One region of the Bifidobacterium sp. FKU genome, then DNA from elsewhere that is predicted to be linked to it. Evidence: riboswitches for the same ligand, from Rfam matches in the RefSeq annotation. Region 1 holds a riboswitch; the other holds the start of a gene.
What was found. Region 1 has a riboswitch for FMN ahead of ribD (bifunctional diaminohydroxyphosphoribosylaminopyrimidine deaminase/5-amino-6-(5-phosphoribosylamino)uracil reductase RibD). Riboswitches for the same ligand answer to the same signal wherever they lie in the genome.

Region 1 (7,380 bases):
CACGCGCGCGATGGTTAACAGCGAATCTGACCGGACAGCCTTGCCTTGCTCCAGATTTGACACTGTGGTCGGGCTGACACCAGAGCGGTGTGCTACATCCGCAACCGTCAACATCAGTAGTTTGCGCTGTTGCGAGAACTGTTCGCCTAGGATGCGTAAGTCGCGTTTGGTGGTGGTGGGCACATACTTCATTGCGATACTCCGAGTGTTATAACATATAGTTTTCCATGAATAAAATCATTTATTCACTAGTATACTATTGATTATCTGCTATGCGATACCGGAATGAGGAAGGTTTAGCGTCTCGATGTTTCTGCTCATGCGCAAAAGGACTTTCTGCCAACAAATAGCCAGAAAGTCCTTTGGTCTCACGTGTATATGAGGTTTACAATCCCGGAATCAAACCACCGGGTGGGTCGAGCGTGAGGTATTGCTCCTCCAGATCGATGTCGGGCACCAGTTCCTCCACGAACGGCACCAACGCGGTCTTCTCGACCACATCCTCGCCCTTGGAATTCTGGCCGGTTACCACCGGCTCGGTCAAACGAATCTTGAGCAGTGACTGAGCGGGGGAGTCGACCACATCCACCACTTTGCCGACCACTTGGCCGGCGGGCAGTCCCAGACCGTTGCCCTCGACTAGACGGGCCTCAAGGCCAATAAGATCCTTGGGATACCATTCGTCGGCTTCGAGCATATCTTCTGCGTCGTCGACCTCGCCGTAGAGTTCGACACCGTTTAGGGCCTCGGCGGCATTGCGGTCGTCGACGCCCTCAAGCTTGAGAATCCAACGATCCTTGAACGTGCGTGAGCCCTCGACGATGTACTCGGTCTCGCCATCCTGGCTGTAGAGCACGGAGTCCGGCTCGAAGCGCCACTCGGGATCATCGGTGTACAGGCGCACGGTGACTTCGCCCTTCAGGCCCTGTGCGCGGCCAATACGAGCGACCCTCAGCAACTCGAGCTGCTGAGGGTCGTCGTGCATGTCTTGCTGTGCCATGCTGTGAATCGTTCCTTATCGGTTATCGACGGACGTCCATGATGTCAACGCGGACCTTGTGGTCAGACAGTGCCTGAATCACGGTGCGAATCGCGTTGGCGGTGCGGCCGCCACGGCCGATCACACGGCCGATGTCTTCCGGGTTCACGCGTACACGAAGCAGTTCGCCGCGCGCGTTCTCATGAGACTTGACGGAAACATCGTCGGGAAAATCAACGATGTTCTTGATGAGGTGTTCCACAGCCTGTGCGAGCATAGCTAGCCTTTCGTTTCCGCTCAGGCCTCAGCCGGAGCTTCTTCGGCGGCCTCTTCAGCCGGGGCTTCCTCAGCGGCGGCAGCGGCTTCGGCTTCAGCCTTAGCCTTGGCAGCAGCTTCGGACTTGGCGGCCTTCAGCTTCTGAGCCTGGTTCTCAACGGCCGCGATGCGGGCCTCGGCGTCCGGGCCAGCCTCAACGGTCTTCAGGGTGCCTTCGGCACCTTCAAGGCCCTTGTACTTCTGCCAGTCGCCGGTGATGTTCAGCAGCTTGAAGACGGGCTCGGACGGCTGAGCGCCGACGCCGAGCCAGTACTGAGCGCGGTCAGACTTGATCTGGATGGTCGAGGGCTGGGTGTTGGGGTTGTAGGTACCGATCTCCTCGATGACCTTGCCGTCACGCTTCTTGCGGGAATCGACGACCACCACACGGTAGAAGGCGTAGAACTTCTTGCCCTGTCGCTTCAGACGAATCTTGGTTGCCAAAATGGCTCTCCTTGTAATGCTAGGTGTGCGGGTTCTCGGTTTGCCATGTGGGGCATGACCGGCCGGAATCCACGTGTCCTCGCGGCTCGGGGTGTAGAGGGCGCCACGCGCGCGCGAATAACCGTACTAGTGTAACGCGGAAGCCGGATATTGCGCATCGGTCCGGTCGTGACGCACGGAATCGCCGGACGGACGGCGTGTCGGCGGCGCGCCTGCCGTCTTCATGGCTGATAGCCTGATTGATGGCAGTGCGAGACGGGAAAGGGGGCGCTGATCGATGGGTGAGTGCGTGATCGGCCCCGGTGCCCGGGCGCGTGTGGATGCGGATGACGGATTCTTCTTCGGCATGGGGGCCTTCGAGACCATCGCGGTATCCGGCGGCGCGCCCGTGTTTCTGGACGACCATCTGACGCGTTTGGGTGAGACGTTGCGATACCTCGGCATCGAGGCGCGTCGCGCCGATCTGGAGACGATGGTGCTCCGCGCATGCGCCGGACTCGGCGTATCGGACGATTCGGCCCTCAAGCTCACGGTCACCGAGCGCAACCGCGTCGTCTCGTTGAGACGCAACCCGTATGCCGCGCCGGGGGCGAAGCGCGTCTTCCGCTGCGACTTCGCCGATGTGCGCAGGAACGAATCCTCCCCCCTCGCGCGCATGAAGACGCTGGCGTATGCCGAAAACATCATGGAGAAGCGTCGCGCCCGCGGCCGCGCCGTCGACGAGCCGTTGTTCCTCAATACGCGGGGCGAGGTCGCCGAAGGGGCCGTCTCCAATGTCTTCGCCGTCATCGGGGGAGACGTCGTGACGCCTCCCGTCTCCTGCGGTCTGCTGCCCGGGGTCATGCGCCATGCCGTGATCGGGTTCACGGGGGCCGTCGAACGCCCGATCATGCCCGATGAGCTGCTTCGGGCCGACGAGGTGTTCCTCACCAACTCCCTGATGGGTGCCATGCCCGTGGCCGGTATCGGCGGCGTGGAATTCGAACCGGGGAGCGTGTCGCGCGACGTGAACGACACCTACGCCCGCATGGTGGCGCGGACGCGGGCCCGGGCGCAGACGAAGGAGTTCCGGTGAGCGCGCAGGTGTTCAAGCTCAGGACGTTCCGACCGCTTGCCGACATCGTGGAGTGCGTGCGCGGCGAGGAACGCTTCGCGTTCCTGGACTCCTCGATGCCGGGGGCGCAGGGGCGCTACTCGATCCTGGGACTCTTCCCCTATCTTGTGATCGAACATGGGCGGGGCGGATGCCTCGTCGACGGCGTTGCCGTGGAGGGTGATTTCTTCGATGTCGTGAAGAAGCGGCTTGGACCCTGCGATGGCGCGCGCGATCCGCGTCTGCCCCTCACGGGAGGCGCGATCGGGTATCTGGGATACGATTTCGGCCGCGAATCGTGCGGCGTGCCGACCAGGCACGATCCCGTCGCGGCCACACCGGAGGCGAGCATGGTCTTCTACGACCTGCTACTCATCGAGGACGTCCGGTCGCGGGCGTTGTTCTGTTGCTGCCAGGGGCGGACGATGACGGCCGCCCACGCCCTGACACGGGCGCAGGACCTGGTGGATTCATGCCCGCCCGCCCCTCATCCCGCGCGCCGACGTTCGCTCGCCCCATGCTCCTCCGATTTCACGCGGGCCGGGTACGGCGACGCCCTGGCCCGTCTCGTCGACCATCTGCGCGCCGGCGACGCCTACGTCGTCAACATGGCGCAGCGCCTGCGCCTGGAGACGTCCGAGAGCCCCTATGCCATCTACCGTTATCTGCGCACCCACAACCCGGCCCCGTTTTCCGCCTATCTGCGCGCACCGGGTCTCGACGTGTGCTGTTCGAGCATGGAACGGTTCATGGAGATTCGCTCGGGGCATGTGGTGACGCGGCCCATCAAGGGAACCCGGCCACGCGGCGGCACGCCGGACGAGGATCGGGCGAACCGCGAGGAACTCGCCCGCAGCGAGAAGGACCACAGCGAACTGCTGATGGTCGTGGACCTCGAACGCAACGACCTGTCGATCGTCTGCGAACCGGGTTCCGTCGGCACGGACCCCGACTTTGCCATCGAGACGTATCCTTCCGTATTCCATCTCGTCGCGACCGTCGAGGGGACGCTGCGCAAGGATCGTTGCGCCGTGGACGCGGTTCGCGCCGCGTTCCCCACCGGTTCGATCACCGGCGCCCCGAAGGTTCGCGCCATGCAGATCATCGACGAGCTCGAACGCGCGCCCCGGGGATTGTACACGGGCAGCATCGGGTATTTCTCCGATACGGGCGATTGCGATTTCAACGTCGTGATTCGCACCATCGTGCGGGAGGGAGGCGAGACGTCGCTCGGCGTGGGCGGAGGCATCACCGTGGAATCCGATTTCGACTTCGAGTACGACGAGACGATGCAGAAGGCCCGGGCGCTGCGTGAGGCCGCTTCCGTTGACAGGGGGAGCGTCGGCGAGTACAATCGTGGGCAAAACGAATAACTATCTTCAGGGCAGGGTGCGATTCCCTACCGGTGGTACAGCCCACGAGCCGCAAGGCATGATTTGGTGAGATTCCAAAGCCGACAGTACAGTCTGGATGAGAGAAGATGAAAGTACGTTTATGCTTCGTCGTACGCCCTGAAATGATGCCATATCATTTCAGGGCGTTTTCGTGTTCGCATGAACCTTCTTTTGTATGCCTTGGATAGCGTATGGGCGCAACATGCTTGGAGGCGTACATGGACGATGCGCGGTACATGGGACTCGCGATCGAGCTGGCGAAGCGAGGGGCCGGATACGTGAACCCCAATCCCATGGTCGGCGCGGTGATCGTCAAGGACGATCGGATCATCGGGCAGGGGTATCACGAGATGTTCGGCGGATTGCACGCCGAGAGGAACGCGTTGCGGCATTGCACGCAGTCGCCCGCCGGGGCGACGTTGTACGTCACGCTTGAGCCGTGCTGCCATTACGGCAAAACGCCGCCATGCACGGAGGCGATCGTGGAAAGCGGCATCGCAAGGGTCGTCGTCGGAACCTTGGACTGCAATCCCGTGGTGTCCGGCAAGGGCGTGCGCATGCTCGAAGACCACGGCATACGGGTCGATGTGGGGGTGCTGGCCGACGAGTGCCGGCATCTGATACGGGTGTTCAGCAAATACATCACCACGCATACGCCGTATGTCATCATGAAATACGCCATGACGATGGACGGGAAGATAGCGACCCATACCAATCGGTCTCAGTGGATCAGCGGCGAGGAGTCGAGGCGTCGGGTCCATCAGCTCCGTCGATCCGTCGCGGCGGTCATGGTGGGGGTGAACACGGTGATCGAGGACGACCCGTTGCTGACATGCCGCATGGCACACGGAAGGAACCCGGTTCGCGTCGTCTGCGATACGCGATTGAGGACGCCCCTCACCTCGCGGATCGTGCAGACGGCGAATGACGTCAGGACCTATATCGCCACCGCCTGCGATGACGAACGCAAGGCGGAGGACTACCGGCGGCACGGCTGCGAAATACTCGCCGTCGGAAGGAAGGGCGACCACGTCGATCTGGCGGACGTGGTGCGGCGCCTGGGGGATATGCAGATGGACAGCGTGCTGCTGGAAGGCGGGAGCGCGATGAATTGGAGCGCCCTCGAACAGCGGATCGTCGATGAGGCGCACGTGTACATCGCGCCGAAGATATTCGGCGGCGCCGCGAAAAGCCCGGTGGGTGGCCAAGGGGTCGCCCTGCCCTCCGACGCCGTCATGCTCCGGCCCCGCGCCTGCTCCCGGGTGGGAGAGGATTATCTGGTGGAAAGCGAGGTGGTGTATTCATGTTCACGGGAATAGTGGAGGAAGTCGGAACGGTGGCGGACATACGGAGGAGCGCCACCAACTGCACGCTGTCGGTCGACGCCACGAACGTTATGGAAGACCTCCATATCGGCGACAGCATGGCGGTGAACGGCATCTGTCTGACGGTCGTCGATTTCGACCGGCGACGCTTCACCGTCGACGTGATGAATGAGACGTGGCGCAGAACCTCGCTTGGCGTATTGCGCCACGGGAGCGGCGTCAACCTGGAACGGGCCCTGCCGGTGAACGGAAGGTTCGGCGGCCATATCGTCACCGGGCACATCGACGGCACGGGCAGCATATCCTCCGTGCGACGCGAAGGCAATGCCGTGTGGTACCGGATCGCGGCGCGAAACGAGATACTCGAAGGCATCGTCGAGAAAGGCTCAATCGCCGTCGACGGCATCAGCCTGACGGTCGCGGAGGTCACGGGAAGGGACTTCTCGGTATCGATCATCCCGCACACCTTGGCGCAGACGGTGCTGGGCGAGAAACGGGTCGGCGGCGTGGTCAATCTCGAAAACGACGTATTGGGAAAATACGTGCGGAACATGATGACGACCCGGACGGGACTGACGCAGGATCTGCTGTCCCGGTGCGGGTTCTGAGAAAGGATGCATGAATCATGAACCATCAGTCGGTGCAAGCGGCGTTGCAGGCGCTGCGGGAAGGAAAACTCGTTCTGGTCATCGATGACGAGGACCGGGAGAACGAGGGGGATCTCATCTGTGCCGCGCAGTCGGCCACCACATGGAACGTCAATTTCATGGCAACCCACGCCAAGGGATTGATCTGCATGCCCATGAGCGAGCAACTGGCCCACAAGCTGATGCTTCCGCCCATGGTCGAGCACAACACCGATAACCATGAAACCGCTTTTACGGTGTCCATCGATTACCGTGGCACCACGACCGGCATCTCCGCCGAAGAGCGGGGATTGACGGCTCGCATGTGCGTCTCCGATGACGTGGAACCCCTCGATTTCCGCAGACCGGGGCACATGTTCCCCCTGGTGGCGAAGAAGGGCGGCGTTCTGGAACGGAACGGGCACACGGAGGCGACCATCGACCTCATGCGGCTGGCGGGATTGCGCGAATGCGGCCTGTGCTGCGAGATCATGGACGACGATGGCCGGATGATGAGGACCCCCGACCTGACCCGGTTCGCCCAGAAGCATCAGATCCCGCTCCTGACCATCAAGGAACTGCAGGAATACAGGAAAGCGCACGATACGCTCGTCGAATGCGTCTCGACCGTGGCGATGCCCACGCGATACGGGGAATTCACGGCGCACTGCTATGTGAACAGGTTGAACGGCGAGCATCATGTCGCGCTGGTCATGGGGGATCTGGGCGATGGGACCGATGTGTTATGCCGGGTGCATTCGGAATGTCTGACCGGTGACGTCTTCGGCTCGTTGCGTTGCGATTGCGGTCAGCAGTTGGACGCGGCGATGAGGATGATCGCGGAGCATGGTTCGGGCGTGCTGCTGTACATGCGTCAGGAAGGGCGGGGCATCGGTCTGGTCAACAAGCTGAAGGCCTACCGTCTGCAGGACGAGGGCATGGACACGCTCGACGCCAATCTCGCGTTGGGATTCCCCGGTGACGCGAGGGAGTACTACATCGGAGCGCAGATTCTCAGGGATCTGGGGATACGGTCTATGCTCCTGCTGACCAACAATCCCGACAAAGTGTATCAATTGGAAGACTATGGAATGGAGATCCGCGACAGAATACCAATCGAAATCGAAGCCAATGCTTACGACAGTTTCTATCTCAAAACCAAGAAAAACCGCATGGGACATATCCTGAACATGGAGGAGGAATA
Region 2 (7,380 bases), 450 kb from region 1:
AACAACGCCTTGGCCACATGCGCGGTGCCAATCTCATCCAATCCCTTGCTCGGCTCATCCGCCACAATCGCACTCGGCTCAAAGCTCAGCGCGGCCGCAATGGCCAGCAGGTGCCGTTTCTCGGAATCCAGTTCGCTGGCCTTGGCCTTGGAGACCTGCGCCAGATCAAAATGCGCGAACAGATTGCCGATGCGCGCATGACGTTCTGACTCGGGCACCTTGTGCTTTTTCAGCGCTTCGGAAACAGCCTCGGAAATATTCGCCGCTTGGTAGAAACTGTTCGGAATCTCCTCGCGGCGAACTTTGCCGACCAGATTATCGATGCGCTTCGCGTCCTTCTTCACAGCCGGGTCAAGACGTTCCTCACCGCCCGCAATGGTCACCGTGCCGGTGTTGGCCTTCAACGAACCGTCCAGCAGACCCAGCAATGTGGATTTGCCTGCGCCGTTCAGTCCGATCACGGCCACCCGCCGCTCGCTGATGGTGATGTCCGTGGGAGCAAGTCCCACGTGCCCATCATCATACGTATGCCCGGCCTGATTCAAAGTGAACGTCAGCGATGCCGGGCGTGGCAGTTCTTTCGGTCTAAACAAGAATCCCATGCCGCTATTGTACGTGGAGTACAGGTGCGGTGCCGGCAAACACCGGCCTATCGCAGCAAAGCGGCGACGGTATTGAGCACGGCGCGGATGCCACGCTCGAATTCGTCCGGTTCGGGCAGCAGGGAAACGGCCAGGTATCCATTGGAGGTCATGTCGAAGAAGTAGCCGGGCTGTCCGGTGAGCTGGTGCTCGTCAATCAGCCGCAACACCATTTCGTTCTCATCGATGACTGAGGGCACTCGTAGCAGCACGTTCCAACCACCTTCGGCCCGTAGCACGCTGACCAGCCCGTTGGGATCGGCATTGAGCAGCGTATGCAGCTTGGCAAGATTATCGCGCACGCGCTCCCCCACCCGTCTGGTCTGTGCGGGCGCGGCGTTCAACAATGCGGGAATCCGTTCGGCGATGATGTCACTCATCGGCAGATAATCATCGGCGATGACGTCCAGTCGACGCTGGGCCTCGGCAACGTCCTCGTCGGGTCCGGACACCTGAATCCATCCGACTTTGGCGTGCGGCGCGGCCAGCATCTTGGAGAATCCGTCTAGGGCGAAGGTGAGCACGCCGCGCTCCCCCGCAAGCCGTGCGTTGTCGGGGAAAGGTTCGAGAGAGTAATCGAAGAACACTTCATCGGCGATAAGGGCGATGCCATGTTCACGGCACAATGTCACGATACGTGCACGCTCGGTTGGTTTTACGTACGAACCGGTCGGATTGTTCGGGTTGATGAGCACCAATGCTCTGATGCGTTCGCCACCGGGCTCGCTGAGTAGCCGCTCGAGTTCGGCGATGTCGATGAACCAGGAGCCGTCGAATTGCAACTGGTATTCGACCGTGTCGACGCATTCAAGCCGTGCAATCGACTCGATCAGCGGATAGCCTGGTTTGGGTGCCAGCACCGCGTCGCCGGCGTTGCAAAGTAACTTAATCAGCCATGAATACGCCTCGGACGTGGAGCTCAGCAGGTACAGGGCGTCCGGGTCAACGCCCTCGATGGCGGTATTCGCATTGGCGAAAACGGCATGGCGCTCGTTCCCGCCCTCGCTGGCGGCGGGCGAAGCCGACTGAGGGCTGCTTGCGTCTACCACGTTTGCCGTATTGAGGAATGCGGCCAATGCTTCTCGTGCCGCACGCGGTCCACGCGGGTCGGCCGTATACATGCTCGGCACCAATTCGGGTGCCAGCCCGTGGCGGGTCGGATTGGAATCGTTGAGTTTGCTGAGTGCGATGCCGTTTGCCTTGGCTGTCGCCTCGGCCGCCGCAATGGGATTCGGCGCAGAAATATCCACACGAGAAGAGAAATGCACGCTCATACCCTCCCACGATAGAACCACCCCTGCCGAGCCAGGTATATCGAGGCCTCATATCCACCAGCATCCAGCACTACGACAATCGTGCGGCACGGCAGCGGAGTCGTCAGACATACTATGACTTCAATCCACATCGAATAACGGCCTAGCTACATTCATTAGGTCATTTTCGCGCTCATTAGGTCACTGCTAGTCGAGCCTCACAATTGTTGATGCTTGAAACGCCGCCATTCCGAGCCCATTGCAATTCAGGTTTGGAATGGGAGTGACCTAATGAACACATAATCGACCTAATGAACGAATTACTCATTAAAAAAGGCCGCCCGAAATACTTGGACGGCCTTACATATGGTCAATACGGCTCCTGCGCCAGCAGAAATAACTCAGCTCACTGCTGCTTGGTGCTGGCATAGTAGGCGGCACCGACGATGCCGGCCTGGTTACGCAGCTTGGCGGGCACAATCGGGGTCTTGATATCCACGTACGGCAGGAACTTTTCGCTCTGACGGCTCACGCCGCCGCCGACGGTGAACAGGTCCGGGTTGAAGTACTTCTCCATAAGGCCGTAGTACTTGGTCAGACGCTTGGCCCACTTCTTGTAGCCCAGTTCCTCGTTCTCGCGAATCGCGGAGGAGGCATACTTCTCGGCGTCCAGATGCTTGGCGCTCAGGATGATGTGTCCGAGTTCGGTGTTCGGGATGAGCGCGCCGTTGTAGATCAAGGCGGTGCCGATGCCGGTGCCCAGTGTGGTGGCGATGACCAGACCATCCTGGCCCTTGGCGGCACCGAACTGGACTTCGGCCAGGCCGGCGGCGTCGGCGTCGTTCACCACGACGACCGGGCGGCCGCAGGCTTCGGAGAACACCTCAGTAACGTCCACGCCAATCCAAGACTGGTCGAGGTTGGCCATGAAGTCGAGCTTCTGGCCGGGCTTGATCGGCGCGGGGAAGGCGATGCCAACGGGTGCGGATTCAGGCACTTCGAAGTGGTCGAGCTGCTGCTTGACGATTTTGGCCACGGCCTGAGGAGTGGAGACCTCAGGAGTGAGAATCTTCAATCGCGGCTCGGCGAAATCGCCCTTGGTGAGGTCGACGGGCGCGGCCTTGATGCCGGATCCTCCGATGTCGACGCCAAAAGCCTGTGCGGTCTCAATCATCGTTGACTTCCTTTCCTTATATGTCATCGATCCACGATTTCGCCCAAGTCTAACGCGACCATCACGCGGACGCGCCGGACGGGCCGGGGCATGGCCGTCACTCAAGCGACGGCATGGGCTTCCAGGTGGGGTCGTGCATCAGCTTGCGCGAGTCCCACCAGCCCTTGGCAATCTGCACCAAACCGGTCTTGAGGTGCTCGCGATCCACCATCACCAGGCGAATGACTTCCTTGGCCGCGGTGAGCACGGTACCCAGTCCAAACACCAGCGGGCGGAAGTCACCATAGGTCATGAAGTACCGGGCCATGTATCCGCGGTTGCGCATGATGTGATACCGGTTCATGTCGGATGTGGAGTTGAGCTGGCGCACACCGGCGATATCCCAATTGCCGATTTCGCGCGTACGGCGCAGGATCACGTCGGGCACCACAATCGGGTTGGTGACCTTGCTGGCGCGGTAGCCATACATCGTGTCATCCCAGTAGATGAAGAAGCGCGGGTCCGGCAGACCGATTTCCGTGACCACACGGCGGTTGAACAGGCCGCCTTCGAAGCACAGCGTGTCCATCACTCGATACCCGGCCGGGCCAAATGCGGCGGGCGCAATCGGGTTCGGAATGCCCAGCGGCACAATGAAGTCGTACTGCCAGTAGAACGGGCCGCCATCGTAATCGAATCGGGATCCCTGAATCACCTCGTGCCTGTCGGTCCACTTGGACAGCTTGGCAATGGCGTCCGGCAGCACGGCCACATCGTCGTCCATCACCCAGAACCATGCGGCACCCAGCTCGTAGGCTTTGGCCACGCCGGCGGAGAAACCGCCCGCACCACCCAGGTTCTCGGTCTGCGGCGCATAGACCACACGTTCTTCGTTGCCGGACTGGTCGGCCACGGTGGTGCCCCATTGGCCGGTCACCTTGCCGGCAAACGCAGCGACCATGTCCGCCGTCTGATCGGACTGCTCATTGTCCACGATGACGATGCGCCACGGTGCCTGCTCAAGCGCCAGAATCGAATCGAACAGTACCTCGAGCAGCTGCTGACGTTTGTAGGTGGTGACGATCAGGGCAAGCTTGTCGATGGTGTTGTTGGGTTTCTTCACTTCAGCCATGGCTCCCATTGTTGCACTTGACCGGCACAAGACGAATTTCTGCACAGTGAAACGCGGGTTGCGTACGTCCGGCGCATGGCGTATGAATAAGCCTGTCAGTTTCAGGGAAGGTGCAATTCCTTACTGGCGGTAACCTGTGCCCCGGGTTTCATAACGGGGATGGCGGGAAGCCCGCGACCCGCGCAAGCGGCTGATCCGGTGAGATTCCGGAGCCAACGGTATAGTCCGGATGAAAGAAACGAGGGCTCATTATGAGCGTATCTTCGCGTATCCGCATGCAAGTTGTTCGTTCTGTGGCGCCCGAGGCCGAGGGTTCGGCCAGCGCGTCCACCGCCAGCACCAACGCCAAACTTGGCTCACACACCACTGGCGTGGCCGATTCCGGCCGCTGGTCCACGCGCCGTATCGCCATGTATGCGCTGTTCGTGGCGCTGGCGATGGTCACCAGCTTCATTGAATTCCCGATTACGCCGGTCACTTGGCTGAAGTACGACCCGTCCGGCATCGTCTGCCTGATCGCCGGCTTTGCGTATGGTCCGGCCGCCGCCGCAATCGTGTCTGTGCTCGGCTTTGTGCCGCACATGTTCGCCGACCCGTGGGGTTCGCTGATGGCTGTGCTGGTGGCGCTGTTCCTGTCTGTGCCGGCCGCGTTCATCTACCGTAAGATCCGTACGCGCAAGGGTGCCGCCATCGGCATTCTGGTGGGTGCGGTGCTGGCCATCGTGGTGGCGCTGGTGGGCAACCTCATCGTCACGCCGATTTACGCGCACATGACCTACCAGGCTGTGGCCGCGATGATTCTGCCGATTCTGCTGCCGTTCAACGTGGCTAAGATGGCGATTCACGCCGTGATCACCTTCCTGATCTACAAGCCGGTCTCCAACCTGCTGTCCAAGCAGCAGTGACTGGCCTGAGACGGGCCTATGCCCGCCACGACTAACGACCACTCAACGACCGCTCAAAGAACAAGAACGCAGAACTCCGGCCTTTGCCGGGATTCTGCGTTTTCGCCTATCAGTTACGGATTACTGTCTCATGACCGTTGCACCCCATTCCTTCGACGCCGACGAGTTCCACGATTCTGCCGAGCCTGCCTCCCCCGCCGCCGTACTCAAGGACATTCGTTTCAGCTATGACCGCGGCACCTCATGGGCTTTGGATGGCGTTTCGCTCACGGTCCATGCCGGCGAGCGCCTATGCTTGGTCGGTCCGAATGGATCGGGCAAGTCCACGTTGGCCCGTCTGATTGCGGGATTGACCGCGCCGGACGGTGGCGAAGTGACGCTACTGGAACAGCGCGTGTACGCAGCCGGCCCGAATGCCGACGCCTATCGCGCTGCCCGCCGCGGCATCGGTATGGTGTTTCAGAATCCCGAGGATCAGCTGGTCACCACCGTGTTGGAGGATGACGTGGCTTTTGGCCCGGAGAATCTCGGGCTGGAGCGCGGGCTCATCGGCGAGCGTATCGTTGATTCATTGCAGGCCGTGGGGTTGGCGAACTTACGCCAGTCCGACCCGACCCGTATGAGCGGGGGGCAGCAGCAACGCGCCGCCATCGCCGGCATGCTGGCCATGAACCCGGCGATGCTGGTATTGGATGAGCCGACCGCCATGCTGGACGAATCCGCACGCGCCGAAGTTATGCGCATTTTGGATGATTTGCAGGCGCGCGGCACCACAATCGTGCATGTCACGCATCATCCGGATGAGACCGTTCATGCCGATCGCATCGTGCGCATGGAGGCCGGGCGAATCGTTGGTGTCACTGCAGCCGTCGATAATCGACCCCCGCTGGCGGAGGCTGTCTCGCAAAGCGAGACCGAGGGTGGCATCGGCACAGAAGCCGCCCCCAGTCGTCCTACGAACGACAGCCCCCGCCAGCGGGAGCGCGAAGACGGCTCCGAACTGCCGCTGCTCTCCGATGGCATCGGTGATATGACGGACCCCATTATTCGCGTCTCGCATCTGACCTATCGCTATCCTTCGGCCAAACGGGCGGTTATCGATGACCTGTCGTTCACCATCGCGCGCGGTGAAACCGTGGCACTGATGGGCGTGAATGGTTCGGGCAAGTCGACGCTGGTGCGCATGTTGTGCGCGCTGGCCGCGCCGACCGCCGGCAGCATCGAGGTGGCCGGCGTTCCGGTGGCCTCGATTGGCAGGCGCGGTCACAACGCGCGTCCGAAGTCGGCGAATCGCAAGCAATTAGCGCAATTGCGCCGGCATGTGGGTTACGTGATGCAGCATCCGGAGCATCAGCTGTTCGCTGACACGGTAGCCGAGGATGTGGCGTACGGCCCACGCAACCAAGGGCTTGGCGAGACCGAGGTAGCCGACCGCGTGCGCGAATCACTGGAACTGCTGCATATCGGGCATCTTGCCGACCGCTCCCCCTTCGATCTGTCCGGCGGGCAACAACGATTGGCAGCCATTGCCGGCGTGCTGGCCTGCAATCCTGACGTGCTCATCATGGACGAGCCGACCGCGAGTCTGGACGTCCAGGCCAAGGAGCGCATCCATGAGCTGTTGCGCATGCTCAAATCACGTGGCGTGACCGTGCTCATCATCACCCATGACTGGGAGGAGGCCGAGCAAATCGCCGACCGCGTGGTCCGTATGCCGATTGCCGCCCCCGCATCCGGCGGCCCCGTCACGGCCACCGTCACCGCCACGGCCGTATCCTCCAACGGCCCTGTGCACTCAGTGATACACCGACTTGACCCGCGCGTGAAGATGGTGGGTTTCCTGGCCGCCATGTTCACGATGTTCGCGGTGAACACGCCAACCCAGCTCGCACTGGGCATTGCCATCACCCTGGCCGTTATCGCGGCGGCACGCCTGAACCCGTTACGGGTGCTTGAATCCATTCATCCGATTCTGATCCTGCTGGGGCTGATGGGCGTGGTCAATCTGTTTGTGGTACGCACCGGCACGCCGGTGGTGGTGCTTGGCCCGCTAAGCATCACCGATCAGGGCGTGACCATAGCAGTGCTGTACGCCTGCCGTTTCGCATTGGTAATCATTCTGGGCGCGGTGTTCCTCACTACCACCACGCCTACCGCCATGACCGACGCCTTCGACACCTTGATCAGTCCGCTCAACCGACTCGGCATCCACGCCCAGGAGATCGCGTTGGTCATGAGTCTGGCATTGCGATTCATTCCAACGCTGACCGACGAGACCCGTGCCATCGTCGACGCC

Region 2: another riboswitch for FMN. It lies ahead of MMB48_RS03925 (ECF transporter S component); the one in region 1 lies ahead of ribD (bifunctional diaminohydroxyphosphoribosylaminopyrimidine deaminase/5-amino-6-(5-phosphoribosylamino)uracil reductase RibD).

Annotation. Positions count from the first base shown of each region.
Region 1 covers NZ_CP092888.1:420,738-428,117, forward strand. The annotation lists gene MMB48_RS01920 (helix-turn-helix domain-containing protein) at 1-192, opposite strand, end outside; gene rimM (ribosome maturation factor RimM) at 386-1,000, opposite strand; gene MMB48_RS01930 (RNA-binding protein) at 1,023-1,256, opposite strand; gene rpsP (30S ribosomal protein S16) at 1,277-1,738, opposite strand; gene MMB48_RS01940 (aminotransferase class IV) at 2,016-2,813, shown strand; gene pabB (aminodeoxychorismate synthase component I) at 2,810-4,204, shown strand; FMN riboswitch at 4,203-4,317, shown strand; gene ribD (bifunctional diaminohydroxyphosphoribosylaminopyrimidine deaminase/5-amino-6-(5-phosphoribosylamino)uracil reductase RibD) at 4,417-5,544, shown strand; gene MMB48_RS01955 (riboflavin synthase) at 5,529-6,158, shown strand; gene MMB48_RS01960 (bifunctional 3,4-dihydroxy-2-butanone-4-phosphate synthase/GTP cyclohydrolase II) at 6,176-7,380, shown strand, end outside.
Region 2 covers NZ_CP092888.1:873,994-881,373, reverse strand. The annotation lists gene MMB48_RS03945 (energy-coupling factor ABC transporter ATP-binding protein) at 1-602, opposite strand, end outside; gene MMB48_RS03940 (pyridoxal phosphate-dependent aminotransferase) at 650-1,915, opposite strand; gene ppgK (polyphosphate--glucose phosphotransferase) at 2,301-3,068, opposite strand; gene MMB48_RS03930 (glycosyltransferase family 2 protein) at 3,166-4,188, opposite strand; FMN riboswitch at 4,273-4,424, shown strand; gene MMB48_RS03925 (ECF transporter S component) at 4,431-5,084, shown strand; gene MMB48_RS03920 (energy-coupling factor transporter ATPase) at 5,215-7,380, shown strand, end outside.